Regions from separate parts of the Aliivibrio sp. 1S128 genome, predicted to be linked through region 2. Evidence: predicted binding sites of a transcription regulator. Region 2 holds the regulator's gene; the other holds the start of a gene.
What was found. Region 2 encodes MetJ, which represses methionine synthesis genes. Its sites were predicted from a motif close to TTAGACNTNTANANGTCTAA; they were not measured.
Positions count from the first base shown of each region.

Region 1 (9,607 bases), on a different contig from region 2:
AAACCATCGATAACAATCCGTTGTTGATACATAACACGCTCCTTATTTCATTTCGGTTTCATCTAGTTGAGTAGATTTTCCATCCATTTTAATAAGGACGTTGATAAGCCGTTTTCACTACCGTATAAAATTCTTTTGCGTATTGGCCTTGCTCTCGTGGACCAAAGCTTGATTCTTTACGACCGCCAAATGGAACATGATAATCCGTACCTGCGGTTGGTAAGTTGACCATGACACAGCCCGTTTGAGCTTGTTGTTTGAATAACGCACTGGTACGTAAACTTTGCGTAATAATGCCGCCGGTTAACCCAAAACGAGTATCATTGGTGGTCGCAATCGCTTCTTCTAAATCAGCCACTCGGATCACACTCGCCATTGGTGCAAACACTTCTTCTTGGTTCACTTCCCATTTATTATCGGTATTAATAAACAGCGTTGGCGACATGTAATAACCTTCATGCTCAAGATTTAAACGCTCACCACCAAAGGCCAATTCCGCACCACTTTGACGTGCGTTTTCCATCCAACCAAAGTTCGCATCCAGTTGATTACCATCAACTACCGGTCCCATGAATACGCCTTCTTCCAATGCATGCCCCACTTTAAGTTGGCTCATTCGTTTGATTAACGCTTCAACGTACGCATCATGAATGCCATCCATAACAACCAAACGAGATGACGCGGTACATTTTTGACCCGCACCAGAGAATGAACCCGCAATAGTGGCTTCAACCGCAATGTTAATATCAGCATCATCTGCAATAACGAGTGCATTTTTACTGCCCATTTCTAGCTGACAACGCACAAAGTTTGGAGCGGTTGCTGTTGCCACTTTACGACCAGTATCAACAGAGCCTGTAAAGCTCACACCGTTTATCTCTTTTGAGTTAATCAGTGCATTACCAACTTGAGAACCATTGCCTAGCACCAGATTGAACGTCCCTTCTGGTAAACCTTGGCGGTGAATAATTTCAGTTAATGCCACGGCACTTGCAGGCGTTAGATTTGCAGGCTTCCAAATGACGCTATTACCAAACGCCAATGCTGGTGCAATTTTCCAAGCTGCGGTTGCTGTTGGGAAATTCCAAGGCGAAATAACCGCAATCACCCCAACGGCTTCACGCGTCACTTCAACAGAAACACCTGGTCTTACAGAATCAGCACTGTCTCCGATTTGACGTAACACTTCAGCAGCAAAATATTGGAAGAACTGACCCGCACGATAAATCTCACCACGACCTTCCATAAAAGGCTTACCTTCTTCACTCGAAAGTAAACGGCCTAATTCATCACAACGTGCAATTAACTCATCACCAATCGCTTGTAATACGGCTTGCTTACGCTCTAGTGGTGTTCTTTCCCACTCAGGTTGTGCTTTTTTGGCCGCTGAAATCGCATCTTGAACTTGGCTTTCACTGGCTTGAGCAAAATGACCTAAATGCTGCGTAATATCTGATGGATTAATGTTCGCAATCGTACTGATGCCTGATTGCCATTCTCCGCCGATGTATAGTGATTTTTCTGCTTGAATATTTTGTGCTTGAACTGTCATGCTATCTTCCTTGTTCTAAGATTATTGCTTTTAAAAATAAACAATAAAAAACGAATTCTTTGATATTTAATAAGATAAAGCGTTGGGCTTATTCTGATCCGACTGCGGCATAAACAACAAACTCAACCAACATTTCTTCACGGGCTAACCCTGCCACAATCATTGCAGCACGGTTTGGATAAGGGGCATTAAAGTACTCTGCATACACTTTATTTACGGTGGCGAGATACTCTCTGTCAGTGACATAAATCAATACTTGCAGAACAGAATCTAATGACTCTCCCGCACACTCTAATGTATGAACTAAATTATCTAGAGTTTGACGCGCTTGCGCTTCAATGCCCCCTTCAACAACGACTCCTGATTGATCAATAGGTATCTGAGCCGTATATAAAGTGCCGTTATTTACCATTGCCCACTCAAGAGGTGCTTTTGACGCAAATAGCTCGGTTTTTACTGCATGCTTTTTCATTTTAGTCGTCACTCTCTCATTCGTCATGTAATAACAATGTTTCAATATAGTTAAATAATGCACATTGACAGATGATAAATCTAACGGTAAATTTTTTACATTCGATAAGAAAAACTAATCACTTTAGTAAGAATTCGATAAATAAAGGGCTGGCAAGGGGGGAGGATAAATGAGTATCAAACTACAACAATTGAAACACTTTACTTTAGTCGTAGAAGAAGGAGGCTTTCGCGCTGCATCAAATCGTGCAAATCGTTCTCAAGCGGCGTTATCAACTTCAATTAAAGAACTTGAACGTATTTTAGAGCAACCTTTATTTGAAGCCGGTAATAAATCTAAATTAACCCCTTTTGGAGATATCTGCTTTCCTAAAATAAAACAGTTCTTAGGCGTTTATGAACAGCTAACCAACGATTTACGAGCCGATGCGGCAGGCCAACAAGGACGGGTCCGTATCGCAAGTGTTCCTTCTGTTGCTGCAAAATTAATCCCGAGTGTACTGGGGGCGTTTAGTGAGAAGTACCCAAATGTGGAAGTCAGTTTAATTGATGATAATGCCGCCGCTGTTGAAGCAAGGTTATTATCTGGCGAAGTCGATTTAGCGTTAGGGAATTACTCACAATTAGAAGAGGAAGCGATTCACTTTACTCCGCTTATCGCCGATCCTATTGGTGTGGTGTGCTTAAAAGATCATCCGATTGCCGATAACCTCGACGGTGTTGAATGGCAGGCATTACTCTCATACCCTTTTATTAAGAACGGGACTTGTTCTTTACTTAATTCCACTCCTGCTCACGTACTCAGTGAACAGGCCCTCTACTCTGTAGAGAATATCACCTCATTGTTTTCAATATTAGAACTCGGTATTGGAATTACGACCTTACCTAAATTAGCCTTCCCAACCAATGAAACCCGTTTAGTCTGGATCCCTTTGATTGATCCCCCACTAGAACGACAAATTGGAATATTTCAGTTAGCAGGCAGAACCATCTCACCACAAGCTCAGCAATTCTACGAACTGTGCGTTGAGTACTTAAATTATCAAGAAGTATAATCAATAAAAAAGCCCACAAACTAAAAGTCTGTGGGCTTTCTAAAATGAAGTCGTGTGCTTTATTTAATTAAGCAAACAAAAACTTAGGCACATCAGCAATGCTATCAAGTACCGTCGTCGCTAACGCTTCACCTTCTTCTGTTACTGGCTTACCAGTACGAACAAGAATACGAGTACCAACACCCGCCGCTTGTGCAGCCATCATGTCTTCTTTCTTATCACCAATCATCACAGAGTTTTCCATGTCGATGTCTAAGAACGTTTGAGCAGACATAAACATACCTGGATTTGGTTTACGGCAATCACATTCTTCCTTGTATCTTTCAACCGTTGCTTCTGGGTGATGCGGGCAGTAATAGATACCATCAAAATCGATATCATTTTCTGCAAAGTTCCAATCCATCCACTCTGTCAGTGTTTCAAATTGCTCTTCTGTAAATATGCCACGAGCAATGCCTGATTGGTTTGTTACCAATACAAGTAGGTAACCCATGTCTTTGCATTTTTTAACAGCATTAAATACACCATCAATGTATTCAAAGTCATCACGTTTATGAACATAGCCACGATCAACGTTAATCACGCCGTCTCTATCAAGGAATACTGCTGGTTTAGACAAGGTGAAACCCTCTATATAATCAAATCGGTTAATAAAAAATTATCTCACGCTTTTTGCTTCTTAGCATCTTATTTATACGTTTAGCCGTCTAGACGTAAAAATATCTATTGACTTAAATCAATATCCGAAATAGCATCAGTAGGATATAAAAAATGAGAGATCGCTCAGATTTTTTAACCTTTGCTCTCTTTCTATTTACATTAGCTCCCTATTTTACAAAAAATGCAGTTCAAGGCGAATCATGATTGAAATAAACCGCGTTAATAAGGTGTTTTATCAAGGCGCAAAGGAAATTAATGCCCTTAAAGATATTAACCTTCACATTGCCCAAGGCACCATCTTTGGTGTAATAGGCTCATCAGGTGCAGGGAAAAGTACACTGATACGCTGTGTAAACATGCTAGAGAAGCCAACTAATGGTGAAGTTATTGTTGATGGTGTTGATTTAACTAAGCTGTCTTCAAGCGAATTGAGTAAAGCTCGTCGTAATATTGGGATGATCTTCCAACACTTTAATCTTTTAGCTTCACGAACTGTATTTGATAACGTGGCTCTTCCCCTAGAGTTGGCGGGTAAATCAAAACAAGACATTAACAAGAAAGTGACTGAGCTATTAGAGCTAGTCGGCTTGACTGATAAGCATCACACTTACCCTGCTAATTTAAGCGGTGGTCAAAAACAACGTGTTGCTATTGCACGCGCACTGTCTACAGACCCTAAAGTGCTGTTATGCGATGAAGCAACCAGTGCGCTTGATCCTGCGACCACAAAATCTATTTTAGAGCTAATCAAAGATCTAAATCGCAAACTAAGCATCACGATTTTAATCATCACTCATGAAATGGAAGTCGTAAAAAACATCTGTCATGAAGTGGCTATTATCGGTGATGGTGAGTTAGTAGAAAAAGGCATAGTGAGTGATATTTTTGCTCATCCTAAAACCAAACTGGCTCAAGAGTTTATTCGTGCGACATTAGATTTATCGATTCCTGATGATTTCAAAGCTCGCTTGCAAGATAATTATGTTGAAGGCAGCTATCCTCTTATGCGTTTAGAGTTTACTGGCGCCACCGTTGATGCCCCTGTTATCAGCCAGATCTCGCGTGAATTTGATATTGATATTAGCATTCTAAGTTCTGATATTGACTACGCAGGCGGCGTTAAATTCGGCTTAATGCTTGCTGAAGTATTTGGTAATCAAGACTCAACCAATCAAGCGATTGAATTCTTACGTAATCATCATGTAAAAGTAGAGGTGTTAGGTTATGTCATTTGATGTGATTTCTGCATGGCTTGATTTAAACAGCAAGCTACTATTAAACGCAACCGGCGAAACGCTTTATATGGTTACTGTTGCAGGTATTGTGGGCTTTGCTATTGGGATCCCTCTTGGTGTTATTTTACATATCACCAAAAAAGGTGGCTTAATGGAAAACACCACATTCAATAGTGCACTTGGCGCGGTTGTTAACGTGGGCCGTTCAGTGCCTTTCTTGGTTCTAATGGTTGCCATTATTCCAGTAACAAAATTGATTGTTGGTAGCTTTATTGGTACGACTGCGGCGATTGTTCCATTAACGATTGGAGCGATCCCATTTGTGGCTCGTCTGATTGAAGGCGCATTAATTGAAGTACCAAGTGGCTTAGTTGAAGCAGCACAATCAATGGGTGCAACACCACTACAAATTATTACTAAAGTATTGCTTCCTGAAGCACTACCAACAATCTTAAATGCGGTAACTATCACACTAGTAACGCTGGTTAGCTACTCTGCAATGGCAGGTACAGTTGGCGGTGGTGGTCTGGGTGATGTTGCTATTCGATATGGTTTCCACCGTTATGATTTAACCATCATGGCTGTGACCGTTGTTATGCTGATTGTTTTGGTGCAAATCATTCAATCTGTAGGTGATGCTTTAGTTAAAAAAGTTGATCATCGTTAATCTAATTTTTATATATGGAATTCATTTTTAAGGAGTAAATAATGAAATTTAACATTAAAACACTGGCCGCGGTTGCTGGTCTAGCATCAACACTAATTCTAACTGGTTGTGGCCAAGAAGAAACAAACACAAACCTAATTAAAGTAGGTGTTATGGCGGGTGCTGAAGCTCAAGTTGCAGAAGTAGCAGCTAAAGTTGCAAAAGAACAATACGGTCTCGATGTTGAGCTAGTCACATTTACCGATTACGTAACACCAAACGCGGCGTTGGATGATGGTTCTATCGACTTAAATGCATTCCAACACAAGCCATACCTTGATCAACAAGTGGCTGACCGTGGTTACAAAATTGAAGTTGCTGGTAATTCATTTGTTTACCCAATTGCAGGTTACTCTAAGCAAGTAACGTCGGTTGACCAAATTGAAGATGGTGCGCGTATTGCTGTACCAAACGATCCAACTAACCTTGGTCGCTCTCTTCTTCTGCTTCAAGAACAAGGCCTAATCACATTACGTGATGGTTCTGGTCTTGCTGCAACGGTTCGTGATATTACCGCTAACCCTAAAAACATCACAATTGTTGAGTTAGATGCTGCGCAACTTCCTCGTTCTCTTGATGATGTTGCTCTATCTGTAATCAACACAACTTACGCAAGTAGTCTGAACCTTACACCAGAGAAAGATGGCATCTTTGTTGAAGATAAAGAATCTCCATACGTAAACTTAATTGTTGGCCGTACTGATAACGTAAATACTGATAACGTAAAAACGTTTGTTAAAGCGTACCAATCAGACGAAGTTTACCAAGCTGCTCTAAAAACATTTAAAGGCGGCGTAGTTAAAGGTTGGTAATTCCTCTTTTAACTTAATCAAACCTAAAAAGGTTGGCAGTGATGCCAACCTTTTTTTATATCTTACTTTTTCTTTTTCCCTTGAACCGCTTTAAATCGAGGATTAGTTTTACAAATAACAAAAACTCGCCCTTTTCGCTTTACGATTTGACAATCTTTATGTCTAGATTTAGCACTTTTCAATGAGCTTAATACTTTCATTATACTTTCCCTTTTAATGCACCAAATCGACGATTGAAGTTTGCAACTCGACCTTCAGTGGATACCACTCTTTGCTCACCGGTATAAAATGGGTGTGATTCAGAAGAGATATCTAATGTCATATAAGGGTATTCCTTACCATCTTCCCATGTCATTTTTCTATCTGTCTGCAATGTAGATCCAATAAGGAAGTATTTATTCACACTCGTATCGTGGAAAATAACCTTTCTGTATGTTGGGTGAATACCTTCTTTCATCTTTTTCTCTCTCTAATAAGTTGTCATCAATTGTTATGTTATAACATAACAATTGGTAATTGCGAACTATTATCATATAAAGTAAAAAAGTGACTGTTCATTAGTTATGATAAAATTCATTTATCTTCACCGTTGAGCTTACATAAATGACTTATCACATCGATCCTGTTGGTTTTATCCAGTCACCTTACAAAGAGAAATTTGCCGTTCCTCGTCAACCTCGCTTAGCGCCTAGTGCCACATCTCGCCTAAAATTGGTGGGGGATGCTAACTCACCTGAATCCGTGCGTGCTATTGAGCAATTTTCACACTTATGGCTGTTATTCTTATTTGACCAAAACTTAGAGGCGGGATGGAGGCCAACGGTTCGTCCGCCACGTTTAGGTGGCAACGAACGTATTGGCGTATTTGCTTCACGAGCGACCTTTCGCCCTAATGGTATTGGCATGTCGGCGGTCGAATTAAAAGGTGTAGTTCAAGAAGGTAATCAAACGTATTTAGAGTTAGGCAGTGTTGATTTAGTGGATAACACGCCGATTATCGACATCAAACCTTACATCCCTTATTCCGATTCTATCCCTGATGCTTTAGGTGGTTTTGCCGAAAAGGAACCCGATGTTCTTGATGTGTATTTATCAATAGAGGCACAAAAATCACTTAGTTCACACCCACAAAAAACACATATTGAAGCGGTGATAAAAGAAGTGCTTGGGCAAGATCCTCGTCCTGCTTACAAAAAAGGAAAGGCAGATACTAAGGAATACGCGGTAAATCTGTTTGATTTGAACGTAAAATTCATTGTTGATAGCAATTCCATTACGGTAACTGCAATTGATCGCTTTTGAGATCGCTTTTAGGCTGATATCATAGAGGGCTTAATTTTAGATTTGAATCCATTCTGATTAAAGAATTGGCACAGGCTAAAATTGACCTCTCGATTTAACTGTTTAAATCGAGGTATTCCAATATTCATAACTAACAAATGGATGAAAACATGCGCACTAGCAAATACCTTCTTTCAACACTGAAGGAGACTCCAAACGACGCAGAAGTAGTGAGCCACCAGCTCATGCTACGTGCAGGTATGATCCGCCGTCTAGCTTCAGGTTTATATACTTGGCTACCGACAGGTCTACGTGTATTGCGTAAAGTCGAAAATATCGTTCGTCAAGAGATCGACAATGCAGGTGCAATCGAAACGTTGATGCCCGTAGTTCAACCATTTGAGCTTTGGGAAGAGACAGGCCGTTCTGAAAAGATGGGTCCTGAACTTCTTCGCTTTACTGACCGTCATGTTCGTCCGTTTGTACTTAGCCCAACTGCTGAAGAAGTTATCACGAGCCTTGTTCGTAACGAAGTTAACTCTTACAAGCAGCTTCCACTAAACCTGTACCAAATCCAAACTAAATTCCGTGATGAACGTCGTCCACGCTTTGGCGTAATGCGTGCACGTGAATTCTGCATGATGGATGCGTACAGCTTTGACATCGATAAAGACGGTCTACAAAAGTCTTACGATGCAATGCACGATGCTTACTGTAGAGCATTCGACCGTATGGGTCTTGAGTACCGTCCAGTATTGGCTGACTCAGGCGCAATCGGCGGCAGTGGTTCTCAAGAGTTCCACGTACTTGCAGAAAGCGGCGAAGATTTGATCGCATTCTCAACAGGATCTGATTACGCAGCTAACATCGAAAAAGCAGAAGCTCTAGCACCAACAACTGAACGTGCAGCTCCTACTCAAGAGATGACAACGGTTGATACACCAAACGCAAAAACAATTGCAGAATTGGTTGAGCAACACGGTATCGCAATTGAAAAAACAGTGAAAACACTGTTTGTTAAAGCATCTGATGAAGTTGATGCTGATATCATTGCACTTATCATCCGTGGTGATCACGAGCTTAACGAAGTTAAAGCTGAAAACCTTTCACAAGTTTTATCTCCACTAGAGATGGCTGACGAAGCACAACTTCGTGACCTAATCGGCGCTGGTGCTGGTTCTCTTGGTCCTGTTGGCCTAGAACTCCCATTCATCGTTGACCGCTCTGTTGCTGTAATGAGTGACTTTGGTACAGGCGCAAACATCGACGGTAAGCACTTCTTTGGTGTGAACTGGGATCGTGATGTACAGCTTGGTCAAGTTGAAGATCTACGTAACGTTGTTGAAGGCGATCTAAGCCCATGTGGTCAAGGTACTCTACAACTGAAACGCGGTATCGAAGTTGGTCACATCTTCCAATTAGGCACAGCCTACTCAGAAGCAATGAACTGTGGCGTACTTGATGCTAACGGTAAAAACTCTATCCTTGAGATGGGTTGTTACGGTATCGGTGTTTCACGTGTTGTTGCATCAGCTATCGAGCAAAACAATGACGAATACGGCATTGTATGGCCAGAAGCGCTTGCACCATTTACGGTTGCTATCGTTCCAATGAACATGTACAAATCTGATCGCGTTAAAGAAGCGGCAGAAAAACTGTATGCAGAATTAACAGCGATGGGCATCGACGTTCTATTTGATGATCGTAAAGAGCGCCCAGGTGTTATGTTCAAAGACATCGAGCTTATCGGTATTCCACATACCGTTGTTATTGGCGACCGTAGCATGGACGAAGGTAACTTTGAATATAAGAACCGTCGTGCAAACAGCAAAGAA
Region 1 is NZ_MAJV01000101.1:25,414-35,020, reverse strand. Features, by position in the region: gene A6E03_RS11465 (membrane dipeptidase) at 1-32, opposite strand, end outside; gene A6E03_RS11460 (aldehyde dehydrogenase family protein) at 89-1,552, opposite strand; gene A6E03_RS11455 (RidA family protein) at 1,641-2,036, opposite strand; gene A6E03_RS11450 (LysR family transcriptional regulator) at 2,194-3,078, shown strand; gene gmhB (D-glycero-beta-D-manno-heptose 1,7-bisphosphate 7-phosphatase) at 3,146-3,697, opposite strand; gene metN (methionine ABC transporter ATP-binding protein MetN) at 3,939-4,973, shown strand; gene A6E03_RS11435 (methionine ABC transporter permease) at 4,963-5,640, shown strand; gene A6E03_RS11430 (MetQ/NlpA family lipoprotein) at 5,682-6,491, shown strand; gene ykgO (type B 50S ribosomal protein L36) at 6,554-6,691, opposite strand; gene A6E03_RS11420 (type B 50S ribosomal protein L31) at 6,691-6,948, opposite strand; gene tsaA (tRNA (N6-threonylcarbamoyladenosine(37)-N6)-methyltransferase TrmO) at 7,095-7,793, shown strand; gene A6E03_RS11410 (proline--tRNA ligase) at 7,943-9,607, shown strand, end outside.
Region 1: a site for MetJ is predicted at 3,778-3,797, ahead of metN (methionine ABC transporter ATP-binding protein MetN). Genes of this name have one in related genera too.

Region 2 (9,607 bases):
AAGGCTTTTTATTGTTTATATTTTACCGTTTATTTTTTATTTTTTAATGCGTTAACAAAAACAGTTTCAGCGTCTTTAATTCCTAATGCTTTTGCTTCTTCCAATAAGGCAAGAGCTTTCGTTATATCGTTTGTATTTACAGCTTCAATAATAGCGTTTTTGTAAAACGTTTGGGTCTCTGGTTGAGCTAATGGAGTAATAGGTTTTACTTGTTTTTCTGGTACCTTATAGGCCTGTAGAGACAGTGTTTTTACTGATAGTTTTAGTTTTCCAAAGCGCTTATAGGTATAAGTAGGATCGGTCACCATTGGCATTGCTTCACCTAGCTCTTCAGCTCTTATCCTTGCTGGGTGCTTTATTTTTATTGATTGGCCTAAATAAGCCTCTGATGAATAAATAATAAAATAAGGTGTTTTCGAAGCATCAAGGTCAAAATTTAATTGAAATTGAGTACGAGTAAAAGCATCAGACGTTTTAATATCAAATTGATCTAAACTTGTCGTACTAACAATATTGAATTGGTCATCAAGAGCAATTAGTTTCGGAGCAACTACCGAATCGTTGATCATTAAACTAGAAAGACGTAATTGCACTTTTCCTGAACGTTCTGATAATTTAAAAGCATTAAAATAACTATTTCCATCAGAGAAATGACCAATAGGAGAATCAGTATCTAATTGAAAATCGATCTCTTCAGTACTGTTAAGTTGTATCCACGGGAATTGAGTAAAGTCACTGCAACACACTTCTGAAGAGGCTATAGGAACGATTGGTTCTTGAATGGCTTTAGTTGAAGAACATGCGGTTAAAGAAAGCCCGACAAGTAAGCTAAGTAATAATTTTTTGGTGTTCATCAAGGCTCTCCATGATTTCGATAAATAAACGCAAAAAGGCAGCCGATGTGGCTGCCTTTAATTTTAAAGTAATTAGAACCAGATTTCAGTGTGAACACCGATAATTGTTTCAGACTTACCATCTTTAATGCCAATTTGTTTAGCACTTGCTTCATCGTCAGCAGTAATGTAGCTCACATATGGTTTGATTTGTGGACGACCAAAGTAATCAGCGTTAACAGTAAATGCGGCAGCTAATTCAACGTTAATAATATCACTCTTCAGATCATCACCAGTGCGTCCCCAGTAACCTTCAGCACCTTCTTCGTGAGCATAAGACCCAGTCGCTTCTAAGCGTAGATTATCATTTACTTTGTATGATGGACGCGCTGCAACAATGTAGCGTTTCAGATCTTTAGCACCAAATAACTCATCCAATGCAGCAAAGTATGTTACTTCAGAACCCATTTGCCAGTTTTCAGAGATGTTAACTACACCACCAGAAGTGAAGAAAATTGATTCAGCATTGTCATCACCACCTGACCAGCTACCAAAGTTTACACCACGGTTTTGAGCTGCGCCTTTACCGTAAGCGATAGCGGTTTGTGACCAACCATCTAAGCCGTAGTAGCTAGAGTTTAATGTGATAGAAGCACCGATACCATCATCGTCAGTTACGTTAGCTTGAGTAATGTATTTGAAATCAAAATCTAAGCTACCAAACCCAACATCAACACCGTAATAGTATAAGTCATGAGATGTTAGTGTTTGTCGCCCGTCTGCTCCTGGACCGTTATTAATATCACCATCTGTATCAGCTGCAACAATAGCAAAACCTGCTGTGTTACCAGCGATCTTAGTTTGGATACCAGCACCAACACCTGATGATTGTTTCCAGAACTCACCAGATAGAGCACTTGCAGAACGGTTTAGATAACGTTGACCACCCCAGATAGAAGTGTCCTCGCCTAAGTATGATAGCCCGCCAATCTCAACAAAAGTTTCTTTGATTTCAAATTGTGCTGTTGTGTTGTCTTTTTGGCTACCTGGAGATGAATAAGCGTAAGAGTTACCATTGCCGTATTCAGAACGAACAACAAAGTCAGACCAAACACCATTTGCATGCTCGGTGTGTTTTTTGATTACGAATTCAACTTGGTTAGTACTTTTTCCGTGAGTACCTGCTGTTTTGTAATCTGGTTTACCAAATTCAGTATCTACTGTTTCGCCATCAACCATACGGAAGTTCATCGACGCGTAACCGTGTACTTCCCAACCATCTGCAATTACATCAGTACCATTAACTTTTTCAACTTTAGGTGCGGCTTCATCACCAGAGATAACATCTAATGCAACTTCTGTTTCAGCGAATGCTGCACCTGAAAGTAATGCGGTAGAAACAGCGGCAGCAAGCAAAGTGTATTTATTCATTTTCATCTTAAAATCCTATTTCCTTTTTAAAGGATATTTTGATTTGAAAATGTTTACTCAACTAAGGCAGTGTAGGGAAGTAAAGTAAACATCGTCGTCGTTATTGAACGAGATATAGATTAAAAATAAATCACGATGTTTAACTCCTCCTTCGTTTATGAAAGAGAGGGCGTAGGCTTAGGGATGAGGGGATTAAACAACAGGTCTTCTGTTGATAATAATCACACTTGGTAGGAGGGATTGGATTTATTTATGAGAGAAGAGTCACGTAGGAAGATATTTTGAAATCGGAAATAATGCGGAAATAGAGAAAAGAAAGAAAATGGGAAATAATCAGAAATGTGATCTAGCTAATGATAGACCTCATTAGCTAGAGTTAGTTCAGTTTTTATTCGCTTATTTACATTTAGAAACCATCATTGATTTCGGTTTTCCTTGGGGAGTAAACTCTAAACTCCAAACATAATCCCCCCCTTCTGGGAGGTATATTGCCGTATCTTGTCCATAACCGCCGTTAATTAATGCATTGTTTTGTCCTAACTTAGGAGATAAACCATCGGCAGTGTATTGCGAGGACCAGTCTTTAGTTGCGTATTGCATTTTATAAGGCCCACGTTTCTCATTGATAACTATTTGATAAATATTGTTGCCCTTATATTGGTAAGCACGTTGTGCTTTATGGCCCCAACGAGAATCAGAGAAATCACCCACGAGATATAAAGTCTCTTTTATTGGGGCGTTAGTATCAGCTACCGTCGGGTTATCACACTGAGCCATAAAACCATTGCCATACAACGCTATTTCTTTTTCTGCTTTTTTAGGTCCTACTGAGTTTGGTTCTTCTATCTTTAAAAAGCGGCTTTCAAAGTTAGATAGAGGAATTGTATATACACCTTCGTTAGGGCTAAATATTTGGCCTGTTAATAAATCGACTAAATTACCTTTTGACGCTATCTGTTCAGCTTCAAGGGAAAGCGTTTGGCTTTGTTCTTGAGTGCTAACCATAAATATAATTGCATTATTCTCTGTTTGTTTATGGTCTATATATACCGCTTTATTTGCAATAATATTGGTTCTAACGCCTTCCGATAATGCTGGGTTTTCAATACGTAAAGTCATTAACTCTGAGACGTAGTTTTTTAAGTTAAGTTGGTCAGGTGTTAGTGTTGCAGTAAGGTCATCTATTTTGGCGGATGAGCGAGCGATATGATCATCACATAACCCTTTAATGGCACAAGTGTCTTTATTTTCTTTGTTAGAGAAACCATCAATTTGATCGCCAATTTCATCTCCGTAATAAAGAGTGATAGGGCCGGTATAAGCAGCTTGAAAGGAAAGAGCAGCTTTATGACGTAACCAATAATTACTCTCACTTGGCTCGGCAATATCACCACGTTGTAATAAATCACCAAAGCGAACGACATCATGGTTTCCTAGCATTAGATTTGGAGTGGCGTGTGAAGGGTAGAGTTCATGCATTTGCATTCCCTCATTAAGCCATTCGCCCCCTTTATTTCCCACGCTACTTTCATTGACTGCAAAGGTTTCAGTCACTCGGAAACGCAAAGGAAAATCGAATGCAGAGCATAATGCTGGGTTCCCTTCTTCTCCATAACCTGTTTCTGTAATGTAGTTTTCGTTATTCCAGATCTCTGCCACCATGTAACCGAGAGGGTTAACTTGTTCACCTTTATTATTCGTATACGTTGTGTTTTTTGATGCGTTATCAACGGATTTTCTGATGTTTACCCACGATTCTGTAGGGACTTGGTAAGCTTGATCTAATCGCCAGCCATCGATTTTTAATTCAGAAATCCAATAAGCTGCGACTTCAGAATAAAAATCTTCACTGGCAGGGTAATCAACAGGATTATTGCTACCACTAGGAAGCAAGCCTGATGGTGATGGCTTAATTAACCCTTCTTTATGATGTCCAAATACGCCATCAAATAAGACATAGATCCCGCGTTTATGAGCTTCTTCTACTAATTCTTTAGCCTTTTCCAATGTGCCAAAACGAGGATCAATTTTGAAGAAATCAGTTGCGAAATAGCCGGTTGCATCCAGCTTATCAGCCCAATGGTCTTGGCCTTCAATTGGTGCGGATTCAAAAATAGGCGTCATCCAAATGGCGTTCATACCTAATGATTGAATGTAATCTAATGAATCAATGATCCCTTGTAGATCACCATTATGATGACTCGGGCCGTAACCTGTGCCATGACCAATGCTGTTATCACCATCAACAAAGCTTTCCACCATGATTTGGTAGATGCGTAAATGATTACTTTCTTCCATCATTTGTGGATTGCATTGATAGGTAGAGGTTATTTGTGTTGTTTCTGAGGTTGAGCTACATGCGCTCAATATAGAAGTAATAGCGAGTGCTATTGCTGCTTTTGCTATCTTATTTTTCACAGTAAGTCCTTTATAATTATAAGTAGGGCACTGTGATTATTTAATAAGCAAATAGAAATGTAATCCTCCTAATTTGTTTAAAAGAAGGAGGAGACAGCAGGAGGAGATAAAGAGTTACTTATTCTTCATCAAATGCTTCGAATTCAATGCCCATAGCGGTCATTAAGGCTTTCGCTTCTGTTGGAATATCATCGGGACGGTCTTTACGTAGATCTTCATCTGTTGGTAAAGGTTGCCCTGTATAAGCATGAAGAAATGCTTCACACAACAATTCACTGTTTGTTGCGTGACGTAGGTTACTTACTTGACGACGAGTTCGCTCATCAGTAAGTATTTGAAGTACCTTCGTTGGAATTGACACGGTAATTTTTTTTACCTGTTCACTTTTTTTACCATGCTCGGCATAAGGACTTAAATAGTCACCATTCCAATCAGCCATTGCTCACCTTCGTTCTGAATTATTGTTGTTTAAAATACGATGGCTTAATTCTAGCGATATTTACGGCTATAAGCAAAGATATATAGACGTCTAGAAGTATTGACGTCTCATTTTGTGATGGTAGAGTAGAAGAATATAACTTATGGATTAGATTATATCAGTCATCTGAGATAGAAGAGTAGAAAATTACTGCTTTATATCTCATTAAATTGATTGGTATCAGACTACTGCTTAGCAGTTTGGAAGGGAAATGATGAGCGAGAGAAAACCTGCAACTATTGCCGTTCGTACTGGCATTGAAACTGATTCACAACATAATGCGGTTGTGCCACCTATCTACTTATCTACCAATTACAGCTTTCCTGAATTTGGTGATGTTCCTAAGTATGATTATGCTCGCTCAGGAAACCCGACCCGAACCCAACTTGAAACTACCTTGTCTGATTTAGAGTGTGGTGCGGGGGCGATTGTTACAAACTGCGGCACGGCGGCTCTTAATCTTATGGTGTCTGCGTTACTTGGTCCTGATGATCTTATTGTTGCGCCTCATGATTGTTATGGTGGAACGTACAGACTGTTTAATAGTCGTGCCAATAAAGGTGACTTCAATACTTTGTTTGTTGACCAATCAAATGAAGATGCTCTGGATGCGGCATTAGCTAAAAAGCCTAAACTTATCTTATTAGAAACACCATCGAACCCATTAGTTCGTGTGGTAGATATTGCGAATATTTGTCAAAAAGCCGCAAAAGTCGGTGCATTAGTTGCCGTAGATAACACCTTTCTTTCTCCTGTATTACAGCAGCCTTTAACTCTTGGTGCTGATTTTGTTCTTCATTCTACAACTAAGTACATTAACGGACATTCTGATGTCGTTGGTGGCGTGTTAATTGCTAAAACCCAAGAGCATGCGGACGATTTTGCATGGTGGGGCAACTGTATTGGCGCCACAGGAACTGCATTTGATAGTTATTTAACATTGCGTGGTATTCGTACGCTTAGTGCTCGTATGCGAGTGCATGAAGAGAATGCAATCGAAGTATTGAAATGTCTTCAAGAGCAAGAATTAGTCGGTACAATTTATCATCCAAGTTTGCCTGAGCACCCTGGTCATGAAATAGCAAAACGCCAACAAACTGGTTTTGGTGCGATGTTAAGTTTTGAATTAAATGGTTCATTAGAGCAATTGAAGGTATTTGTCAGAGCGTTGAAATATTTTTCTCTAGCAGAATCTCTTGGTGGTGTAGAAAGTTTAATTGCTCACCCTGGCACCATGACTCATCGAGCTATGTCGGATGAAGCACAAGCTGAAGCGGGTTTAGTTCCAACACTATTACGTATCTCTGTTGGGTTAGAAGACAGTCGTGATCTTATCGCGGATCTGAAACAAGCCTTCGTTATTGCTGCAGAGGTGAAGTAATGACAGGATTAGTACCACGTCAGTTACATAAGTTTGGTGGCAGTAGCCTTGCCGATCCAGAATGCTATCGTCGTGTCGCGACTATTTTAAAAGAATACTCAAGTGAGCATGATCTGGTTGTCGTGTCTGCTGCGGGCAATACGACAAACCGAATTTTAGAATGGTTCGATGGTTTATTAAAAGATGGCCGATTAGCACATGAAATCTTGGAATCTTTACGTAAGTACCAACAAGAGCTGATTTCAGAATTACTTAGCGCTGAAAATGCGGAACCACTACTTGAGCTACTGCATAAAGAGCTGATTGCTATTGGCCAATTGCACGCGCCACTAACTGAGGTCCAACAAGCGGATATTCTTGGTCATGGAGAAGTATGGTCATCTCGATTACTTTCTGCCTATTTAAATCAAATTGATTTGCAAGCGATACCTTTAGATTCACGTTCTTTTTTAAGAGCAGAGCGAGGCTGTCAACCTGAGGTTGATCGCGCATTATCATGGCCATTATTTAAAGATCAAATAGCGTTGCACCCCCATGGACGAATCGTGATTACTGGATTTATGGCTCGCGACCAAAAAGGAGAAACCGTTCTGCTTGGTCGTAATGGCTCTGACTATTCAGCGACCATGATAGGGGCATTGGCTGAAGTCTCTCGCGTTACTATTTGGAGTGATGTCGCTGGAGTATTTAGTGCCGATCCTCGTAAAGTGGAAGATGCTTGTTTACTGCCTCTACTGCGTTTAGATGAAGCGAGTGAGTTGGCTCGATTAGCGGCTCCTGTATTACACAGCAGAACGTTACAACCCGTTGCGCAAAGTGCATTGGATTTGAGTTTGCGTTGTAGTTATCAACCTGAATCTGGTTCTACTCGTATTGAGCGAGTATTAGCTTCTGGTCGTGGTGCAAAAATCGTCACTTCATTAGAAGATGTGTATTTAATCCAATTAGGTTTTGGTCGTGGGCAAGATTTTGAACGAGCAAAACAAGAAGTCCTTTCTTTACTTACTCGTTCTCAGTTACAGCCTCTAGCATTGGAAGTACAAGATGATCAATATACGCTTTTATTGGCGTATACCTCTGAAGTCGTTAATGAATCATTAGATGTGCTACAAAACTCGGCGGTACATGCTGAAATTAAATTAAAGGAAGGCTACTCAATGGTTGCAGCCGTTGGGGCTGGCGTGACAAGTAATGCCATTCATAGTCATGGTTTTTATCATCAATTAAAGAATCGCCCATTAGAGTTTGTATGTGAATCAGAATCAGGATTAAGCTTGGTTGCGATTTTGCGTAAAGTGGATACAACGTCAATTATTAAAGCGATGCATACACACCTATTTCAAGCGCAAAAAAGAGTAGGCTTAGTCTTATGTGGTCATGGAAATATAGGATCTCAGTGGTTATCGCTTTTTACTCAACAAAAGCGCCATCTTGAAAAACGTCACGGAATGCAATTTTCGTTAATTGGTGTTATCGATCGCCATCGTAATTGGTTTGATTTCGATGGCTTAGATAGCGGCTCAATTGTTGAAAAGTTTGATGATGAAGCGGTTCCTTATGACAATTTTGATTGGATCGAAAAAATTGGTGCAATTCAAGGGTACGATGATGTTGTTGTTTTAGATGTAACGGCAAGTCCAGAGTTATCACAGCAATACAGTAAAATTGCGGAGCAAGGGATACATTTGATCTCTGCAAATAAAGTGGCTGGCTCTGCACCAAGCGATGAATACCAAGCCGTGATTGATGCGTTTACAAAAACAGGTCGTCATTGGTTATATAATGCGACCGTCGGAGCGGGACTCCCTATTAACCACACAGTAAGGGATTTACGTGAAAGTGGTGATGAGATAATAGCTTTATCTGGTATTTTTTCAGGGACATTATCTTGGTTGTTCCAACAATATAATGGTGATGTTCCGTTTACTGAGCTAGTTGATCTCGCTTGGCAACAAGGCCTAACTGAACCAGATCCTAGAAATGATTTAGATGGTTCTGATGTCATGAGAAAATTGGTGATCTTAGCGCGTGAAGCTGGATTGAAAATCGAACCAACTCAAGTAAAAGTAGAATCTCTCGTTCCTGTTGAATTGAAAGATGTCAGTTTGGATGATTTTTTAGCGAAAGGTGAGCTGATCAATAACGCCTTATTTGAGCGTTTAGAAAAAGCCCAAAGAGAGCAGAAAGTATTGCGCTATGTTGCTCGTTTAAATAAAGATGGCAGTGCAACAGTAAGTATCGAAGCTCTTTCTGATCATCATGCATTAGCTAACTTATTACCTTGCGATAATATCTTTGCGATTGAAAGTAAATGGTATAAAGATAATCCATTAGTTATTCGTGGCCCGGGGGCAGGAAGGGAAGTAACTGCTGGTGCAATTCAATCTGATTTAAATCGAATAGCTGCTCTTTTTTAACCTAGTTAATGTTCACTAATATTGATTGGCCATGCAGGTTTGCATGGCTTTTTTGTTGATTTTGTAGGAAAAAACGGAATTGGGGTAAGTTTAGATTATTTTATGTTTTTTCTTAATTGACTGATTTATAGATAATATTTAATTACTCATGTTAATTAAGCATAAATTAAAATTAAAATTCTTTTAGTGCTATGGATTTTAAAAATATATTCAGTGATGATAATTGAGTAGTGGCTAATATATACAGGGTCAATATCTCGACATAACAATAAGACCTGTAGTCATTCTCTGTTATTTAATTTGAATTAAACTGCCGATTGAGAGAGTCATCCATGAGTACAGAACCTACCCAAGAATCAACATCAATAACAAGTTCAGAACAAGTATTACGTAGTGTCGATTTAAATTTATTGACGGTGTTTGATGCTGTAATGCAAGAGCAAAATATTACTCGAGCAGCGCAAAATTTAGGTATGTCACAACCTGCGGTTAGTAATGCGGTATCTCGATTAAAGATAATGTTTAATGATGAATTATTTATTCGTCATGGCCGTGGAATTCAACCAACTCAACGAGCTCGTCAATTGTTTGCACCAATGCGCCAAGCATTACAATTAGTTAAAAATGAACTGCCTAGTTCTACGTTTGT
Region 2 is NZ_MAJV01000003.1:260,752-270,358, reverse strand. Features, by position in the region: gene A6E03_RS03065 (MalM family protein) at 30-854, opposite strand; gene A6E03_RS03060 (carbohydrate porin) at 927-2,264, opposite strand; gene A6E03_RS03055 (alpha-amylase family glycosyl hydrolase) at 2,661-4,682, opposite strand; gene metJ (met regulon transcriptional regulator MetJ) at 4,801-5,121, opposite strand; gene A6E03_RS03045 (O-succinylhomoserine (thiol)-lyase) at 5,375-6,541, shown strand; gene A6E03_RS03040 (bifunctional aspartate kinase/homoserine dehydrogenase II) at 6,541-8,958, shown strand; gene leuO (transcriptional regulator LeuO) at 9,291-9,607, shown strand, end outside.